Regions from separate parts of the Chelatococcus daeguensis genome, predicted to be linked through region 2. Evidence: predicted binding sites of a transcription regulator. Region 2 holds the regulator's gene; the other holds the start of a gene.
The links. The regulator LexA, encoded in region 2, represses DNA repair genes until DNA is damaged. The targets are predictions, from matches to a motif close to TGTTCNNNNTGTGTTCNG.
Positions count from the first base shown of each region.

Region 1: a site for LexA is predicted at 1,661-1,678, ahead of BOQ54_RS16155 (DNA recombination protein RmuC). Genes of this name have one in related genera too.

Region 1 is NZ_CP018095.1:3,405,849-3,409,613, forward strand. It holds gene fmt (methionyl-tRNA formyltransferase) at 1-811, opposite strand, end outside; gene BOQ54_RS16150 (peptide deformylase) at 1,085-1,603, opposite strand; gene BOQ54_RS16155 (DNA recombination protein RmuC) at 1,711-2,880, shown strand; gene BOQ54_RS16160 (ribokinase) at 3,060-3,765, opposite strand, start outside.
Region 2 is NZ_CP018095.1:1,966,208-1,969,972, reverse strand. It holds gene moaC (cyclic pyranopterin monophosphate synthase MoaC) at 1-383, shown strand, start outside; gene BOQ54_RS09365 (molybdopterin molybdotransferase MoeA) at 394-1,605, shown strand; gene lexA (transcriptional repressor LexA) at 1,720-2,418, shown strand; gene BOQ54_RS09355 (ComEC/Rec2 family competence protein) at 2,396-3,765, opposite strand, start outside.

The DNA.
Region 1 (3,765 bases), 1.4 Mb from region 2:
CAAGCCCGCCCGCAAGCAATGTGCCCGGCGGCCCGGCGCCGTCAGCGCGGCGCGTGCGCAGCACCTTCACGCGCTCGGCCCCCTTGCCGAGGTCGACCATGAGAAAGGCGCCGGGAAAGGGCGACAGGCCGCGCACCAGGTTGTGCACCTCGCCGGCCGGACGCGACCAGTCGATGCGCGCCTCCTCGTTGGTGATCTTGGCGGCATAGGCGACACCCTCAGCGGCCTGCGGCACGAAGGAGAGCGCATCGCGTGAAAGCGCCGCGAGCGCGCGCACCATCAGGTCGGCGCCGAGCACGGCAAGTCGGTCGTGCAGCTCACCGGCCGTCATGTCCGGAGCGATGGCGATCCGCTCCACCATCGCGACAGGCCCGGTATCGAGCCCCTCCTCCATCTTCATGACGGCAACACCAGTCTCGGCATCGCCTGCCATCACGGCGCGCTGGATGGGAGCGGCGCCACGCCAGCGCGGTAGCAGCGAGGCATGCAGGTTGAGGCAGCCGAGCCTCGGCGCCTCCAGCACCGGCACGGGCAGGATGAGGCCATAGGCGACGACCACCGCGACATCGGCCGCCAGCGAACGCAAGGTCTCCTGTTCCTCCGGGCCGCGCAGACTCCTGGGCGTATAGACGGGGATGGCGAAACGCTCGGCCATCTCGTGCACCGGCGAGCGCTTCTCGCCCATGCCGCGCCCGGCCCTGGCCGGCGCGCGGGTGTAGACGGCGACGACTTCGTGGCCCTGGCCGACGATTTCGGCGAGCGTCGGCACGGCGAAATCGGGCGTGCCCATGAAAACGATGCGCAGCGACATGGCACCTGCCGGATGTGGGGCGGCGAGCGGCGCCGCAAGCGCCCTTCCCTAAACGCCTGCGGCAGGCAAGGGCAAGCCCCATGCTCCGCGGCCGCCGCACTCTGCTGCCGCTCACAGCCGAAAGCCGCCGTTGCCGACAGAAACAGGATCTACGCGATGGCCCGCCTTCCACCCGTCATGGCCGGTGGCGTCTCGGCCATCCACGCCCTCAACGTTGCGCAATGAGGCGTCGATGCCCGCGGCTGGGGCGGGCATGACGGGCAATGGTGCTGATTACCCTGCCGCCTCGCGCCGGGCCACCTTGGAGAACTTCTTCATCACGCGGTCGCGCTTGAGCTTCGACAGGTGATCGAGGAAGAGGATCCCGTCGAGATGGTCGATCTCGTGCTGCAGGCAGGTGGCGAGCAGCCCGTCCGCCTCGATCTCCTGCGCCTTGCCGTCCAGGTCGACATAGCGAACCCGCACGCGCGCCGGCCGCTCCACCTCCTCATAATATTCGGGGATGGAAAGGCAGCCTTCCTCGTAGGTGCTCGTCTCTTCCGAGGACCACACGATCTGCGGGTTGATGAACACCATCGGGCGCTTGTCCTCGCCCTCGCGCGAGACGTCGAGCACGAGGATGCGCTTCATGACGCCGATCTGCACGGCCGCGAGGCCGATACCCGGCGCGTCATACATCGTCTCCAGCATGTCGTCGGCCAACTGGCGGATCTCGTCCGTGACCGCCTCGACGGGTGCGGACGGCTGCTTCAGGCGGGGATCGGGAATGACGATGATGCGACGGATGGTCATGGCACACGCTGGGTTGGAACACAGGCGACATAATCATTCCCGTCGCGCCGGTCAACGTGTTCCGCTTTCGTTCGCATCGGGCGCACGAATCGGCTAGCGTTGGGTGCATGAACGACATCGCCCTCACCATCGGCGCTCACGCCTTCACCTATGCCCAGGTGGCGCTCGGCTTCGCGCTCGCCGTCATCCTGCTGCTCGCGCTGCTCGCCCGCAGCACCGCCCGAGCGGGGCGCGAGCGCTCGCTGGAGGCGGCCGCCGCGGCGGAACGTGCGCGCGAGTTCGACGACAAGGTGGCGGAGATGACGCGCCTGCAGGCGGAGATGCAGGGTCGCATGCAGACGATGGCCGAGATCTTCGGCACCCGCCAGGCGGATCTCGCGCGCCTCTTGAGCGAGCGGCTCGACGGCCTGCAGCACCGGGTCGGCCAGGGGCTGGAGACGACGGCCCGCCAGACGAGCGAGAACATCGCCCGCCTCAACGAGCGCCTCGCCGTCATCGACGCCGCGCAGAAGAACCTCACCGATCTCACCGGCGAGGTGGTCGGCCTCAAGGACATCCTGGCCAACAAGCAGGCGCGCGGCGCCTACGGCCAGGGACGGATGGAGGCGATCATCCGCGACGGCCTGCCGGCGGGTGCCTATACCTTCCAGGCGACGCTGTCGAACCGTACGCGGCCGGACTGCCTCGTGCACCTGCCGGGCGACCATCCGCTCGTCATCGACGCCAAGTTCCCGCTCGAGGGCTTTTCGGCCTTTCGCGAAGCCAAAAGCGAGGAGGCGCGTCGGCAGGCCGGCCAGCGCGTGAAGGCGGATGTCGCGACCCACGTGCGCGACATCGCCGAGAAATACCTCATCCCCGGCGAGACGCAGGACATGGCGCTGCTCTTCGTGCCGTCCGAGGCCATCTATGCCGACCTGCACGAATATTTCGACGACGTGGTGCAGCGCGCACACCGTGCGCGCGTCGTGGTCGTCTCTCCCTCGCTCCTGGCGCTCGCCATCCAAGTGATGCAGACGTTGGTGCGCGACGCACGCATGCGCGAGGAGGCGCAGAAGATCCAGGTGGAGGTGCGGCGTCTGCTCGACGACGTGAAGCGCCTGAGCGACCGAGTGGAAAGGCTCGATACCCACTTCCGCCAGGCCCAGGAGGATGTGGGCCAGATCCGCATCTCGACCGACAAGATCGTCAAGCGCGGCGAGCGCATCGACGCCCTCGAGTTCGACGATGCCGAGCAGCCGCGCCCGGCCATTGCCAGCCCCGTCAGGGCGGCGGAATAGGGCACCGTTCGATAAGCGGTGCACCGGCCCATCGGGGGTCTCTTTGCGTTTCCGCCGCTCCGTCATGGCCGGCGCGTCCCGGCCATCCACGCCCTTGCGTTGCGCGATGTTCGGCGCGGCGCGGATGCCCGCGACAAGCGGGGGCATGACAGCCCATGGAAGCCGCCGGCCTCACATCCTCAAACGAACTGCCCCGCCACCAGCGCCTCGATCGCCGCCTTGTCCGGAATGCTCGGCTGCGCGCCGGCCTTCGTGCAGGCGAGGCTGCCGGCGGCAACGCCACGTTGCAAGGCTCCGGTGAAGCCGTAGCCACCGGCGAGCGCTGCGGCGAAAGCGCCGCAGAACGTATCGCCCGCCGCCGTCGTGTCGACCACCGCGACGGGCGGCGCCGGCACGGCCCGGCGCACCCCGCCCGTCCAGGCGACGAGCCCTTCGGCTCCGAGCGTCACGATGGCCGCGATGCCGTGGCGGGCGTCGATCACGCGGGCGATGGCATCCGGGTTGCCTTCCGCGATGCCAAGGGCGTCGGCCATGACCCGCGCCTCGTGCTCGTTCATGACAAGGATGTCGAGGAGGGCCACGAGTTCCGGGTCCGGCCGTCCTGCCGGGGCGAGGTTGAGCATGACGCGCGCGCCATGAGCCTTGGCGATGCGCGCGGCGGCGATGCACTCGGCTTCCGGCACCTCGCGTTGCAGGAGCAGGATCGCTCCGTCCTCCCAGGCAATCCCGGCGAGCGTCTCGGCGCGTGCATGGCCATTGGCGCCGGCCGCGACGACGATGGCGTTCTCGCCCGCCGCATCCACCGTGATGAAGGCAGCGCCCGTCGGCTCATCGAGACGCGCGACAAGGGAGAGATCGACACCCTCGGCGGAGAGGAGGCCGAGC
Region 2 (3,765 bases):
TCGCCCTCATCCGCTCGGGCGAAGCCAAGAAGGGCGACGTGCTGGCTACGGCCCGCATCGCCGGCATCATGGCGGCGAAGCGGACCCATGAGCTCATCCCCCTCTGCCATCCGCTGAACCTGACCAAGGTGAAGGTCGACTGCACCATCGACGAGGCGCTTCCGGGCGTACGCGTGACGGGCGAGGCGCGCGTCACGGGTCAGACCGGCGTCGAGATGGAGGCGCTGACCGCCGTCTCCGTCGCCTGCCTCACCATCTACGACATGGTGAAGGCCGCAGACCGGGCCATGCGCATCGAGGGCATCCGCCTCCTCGCCAAGAGCGGCGGCAAGTCCGGCGATTTCCGCGCCGGCGACCGGCCGGACGCGGAGAAGACGGCATGAGGAGGCCAGCTTGGCCCTGACGCCGGTCGCCGATGCGCTCGCCGGCATCCTCGCCGGCGCGAGCCCCGTTCGCGAGCACGAGACCGTGCCGCTGCACAGGGCCGCCGGCCGCACGTTGGCCGTCGACCTCGCCTCCCTGCGCACCCAGCCGCCTTTCGTCGCCTCCGCGATGGACGGCTATGCCGTGCGTGCCGCCGATGTCACGGCCGTTCCCGCGCGCCTCTCGCTGATCGGCACCAGTGCCGCCGGTCATGCCTTTGCGGGCGCGGTCCGGCCCGGCGAATGCGTGCGCATCTTCACCGGCGCGCCCCTGCCGGCGGGCGCCGACGCCATCCTGATTCAGGAGAATGCCCGCGCCAACGGCGACCAGATCGAAGCGCTGTCGACGGTGGCGGCCGGGCGCTTCGTGCGCGAGGCCGGGCTCGATTTTCGCGAAGGCGAGATCCTGCTGCAGGCCGGCCGGCAACTCGCCCCCTCGGCAGTTGCGCTCGCCGCGGCCATGGGCCATGCGGCGCTGCCAGTGGTGCGGCGGCCGCGCGTTGCCATTCTGGCAACCGGAGACGAACTCGTCCGCCCCGGCGAACCGAGCCGACCCGATCAAATCGTCGCCTCCAACACCTATGCCGTTGCGGCCATCGCCGAACGGGCCGGGGCCGAAGCCATCGACCTCGGCATCGCCGGTGACGATCTCGCCGCGCTCTCTGCCGCGATCGATGCGGCCAAGGAGGCCCGGGCCGACGTGCTCGTGACACTCGGCGGCGCCTCGGTGGGCGATCACGATCTCGTGCAGCGCGCCCTTTCGGCGCAGGGATGGCAGCTCGGCTTCTGGCGCATCGCCATGCGCCCGGGCAAACCCCTGATGCACGGGCGCCTCAGCGCCATGGCCGTGCTCGGCCTGCCGGGCAATCCCGTCTCCAGCATCGTGTGCGCGCTCATCTTCCTCGCGCCGCTCGTGCGGGCGCTGAGCGGCGATCCGGATGCGGCCGAAATCGCGACCCTGCCGGCCCGGCTCGGCAGCGATTTGCCGGCCAATGACGAGCGGCAGGACTATCTGCGCGCCCGCCTCGCGACGGCCGACGACGGCACCCTCGTCGCCAGCCCCTTCCCGCGCCAGGACAGCTCCATGCTGCGCCTCATGGCGGAGGCCGAGGCGCTCGTCGTGCGTGCGCCCCATGCCCCCGCCGCCCGGGCGGGCGAGCCCTGCCGCATCATCCGGCTCTGAACTTCGCCTCGGTCGAACTTGCGGAACACACCGGGAACGTCTAATCTCGTTCATGATTTGTTTTCGACTCGCATCGACAATGCGATTCGACGAGGGGGAGCGAGATCGCCGGCCATGCTGACGCGCAAACAGCACGAACTCCTGCGTTTCATCCACGAACGCCTGCGTGAGACCGGCGTGCCGCCGTCCTTCGACGAGATGAAGGAAGCCCTCGATCTTAAGTCGAAATCCGGTATCCATCGCCTCATCGTGGCGCTGGAGGAGCGCGGCTTCATTCGCCGGCTTCCGAACCGCGCCCGGGCGCTCGAGGTGCTGCGCCTGCCCGACGGCGTCGCCGCAGCCCCGCGCGGGCGCTTCAACCCGAGCGTGGTCGAGGGCGGGCTTGGCAAGGTGCGCGCGCCGGCGCCTCAGGCGGTCGAACCCGCTGTCCAGACAGTTGCGATTCCTGTCATGGGCCGGATTGCTGCCGGCACGCCCATTTCCGCCATCCAGAGCCGCAGCCACACCGTCTCGCTGCCGCCGGACATGCTGGGCAGCGGCGAGCACTTCGCGCTCGAGGTGCGCGGCGATTCGATGATCGAGGCCGGCATCCTGGATGGCGATACGGTCGTCATCCGCAAGCAGGATACGGCGAATACAGGGGATATCGTCGTCGCCCTGATCGATGACGAGGAGGCAACGCTGAAGCGCCTGAGGCGCCGCGGCTCCTCCATCGCGCTCGAGGCGGCCAACCCGGCCTACGAGACGCGCGTGCTCGGCCCCGACCGGGTGCGCATCCAGGGCAAGCTCGTCAATCTGCTGCGTCGCTACTGACGTCGGGCTCCTGATCCTCCCCGCCCGTCTCATCGGCTGACGCGGGCGATGGCCGGCCCGTCGCGGCGCCGGCCGCCGTGGACAACGGTCGTGAAGGAAGCGCCTGCATCCAGGCGCGGCGCTCGTCGGAGGGCAACTGGCCGATGAGCCGATCGCTGCCGCCATTCCCGAGGATGACGGCCATTGCGCCGTTCTCGCGCAGCTTCGTGCGGTCGATGACCACGGGCGCTGCACAGCCGGGCGGGACGGTGAGCGCAGTGACGAGGATGTCGGCCCGCCGGCAGTCCTCGACGAAGGCCGAGGGGCGGCGCACCAGGGCGACCATGCGGCCGTCGACCGCCTGCATGGTGCAGCCGTCGCGGTCGCAGAAGACTCCGCTTTTGAGGCTTTCGTCGCCCGGCTGCCTCGCATCGCCGTCTGCGCGCAGCCATTGGGCGACGACGAAGGACGAGGCGCGGCCGAGCACGGCGAGACGCCCCTCGACACCCCGGACGGCCGCGCTCGCACCGTTGCGGTCGACGAAGATGTCCGGCCGCGCCGCTCCCGCGGCGATGGCGAGGGCGGCGGCCGCGGGCACGGCGGCGAGCCAGCGCAGCGGCGAGATGCAGATGGTCAGCACGAGCAGCGCCAGCGAGAAGAGGATGAGCGCGCTGCCCGGAAAGGCCGGTATCGCCATCACGGACAGGCGCCAGTCCTGCATGGCGTGGGAGACCGCGAGCACGATGGCCGTGCCCTGCCCCATCAGCCACCAGATGGGCGCGTCGAGGCCGAAGGGGTTGAGCAGAACCCCGAGCACAGCCGCCGGCATGACGATGAAGGAGACGAAGGGCAGCGCGATGCCGTTGCCCACCACGCTCAGCGGCATCGCCGTCTGGAAGTGATAGGCGCCATAGGCCCCTGTCGCCAGGGAGGCGACCAGGGTCGTGACGACGAGGGTGACGGTCCATCGCCACGCATGGCACAGGGCGCGCGCGACCGGACCGAGCGACGCCTCGCCCCTGCCCGGACGGGCCGCCTGCCATTCCGCGAGCGCCACGAGACAGGCCACTGCCGAGAACGACATCTGGAAGCTCGGCCCGAGCACTGCCTCCGGCTCGAGGGCGAGACACAAGATGGCGGCGAACGCGAGATTGCGCATCGAGAGCGCCGGCCGGTCGGCGAGAATGGCGCCGAGCATGGTCAGTGTCATCATCAGCGCCCGCTGGGTGGCGACGTCAGCACCCGAGAACAGGCAGTAGCCCACGGCCCCCGCCATGGCCGTCGCGGCGGCGATCTTCTTGATCGGCCACGTGAGGGCGATGGCCGGAAAGAGCGCGAGGAGCGCGCGCACGGCCCAGAACACCGTGC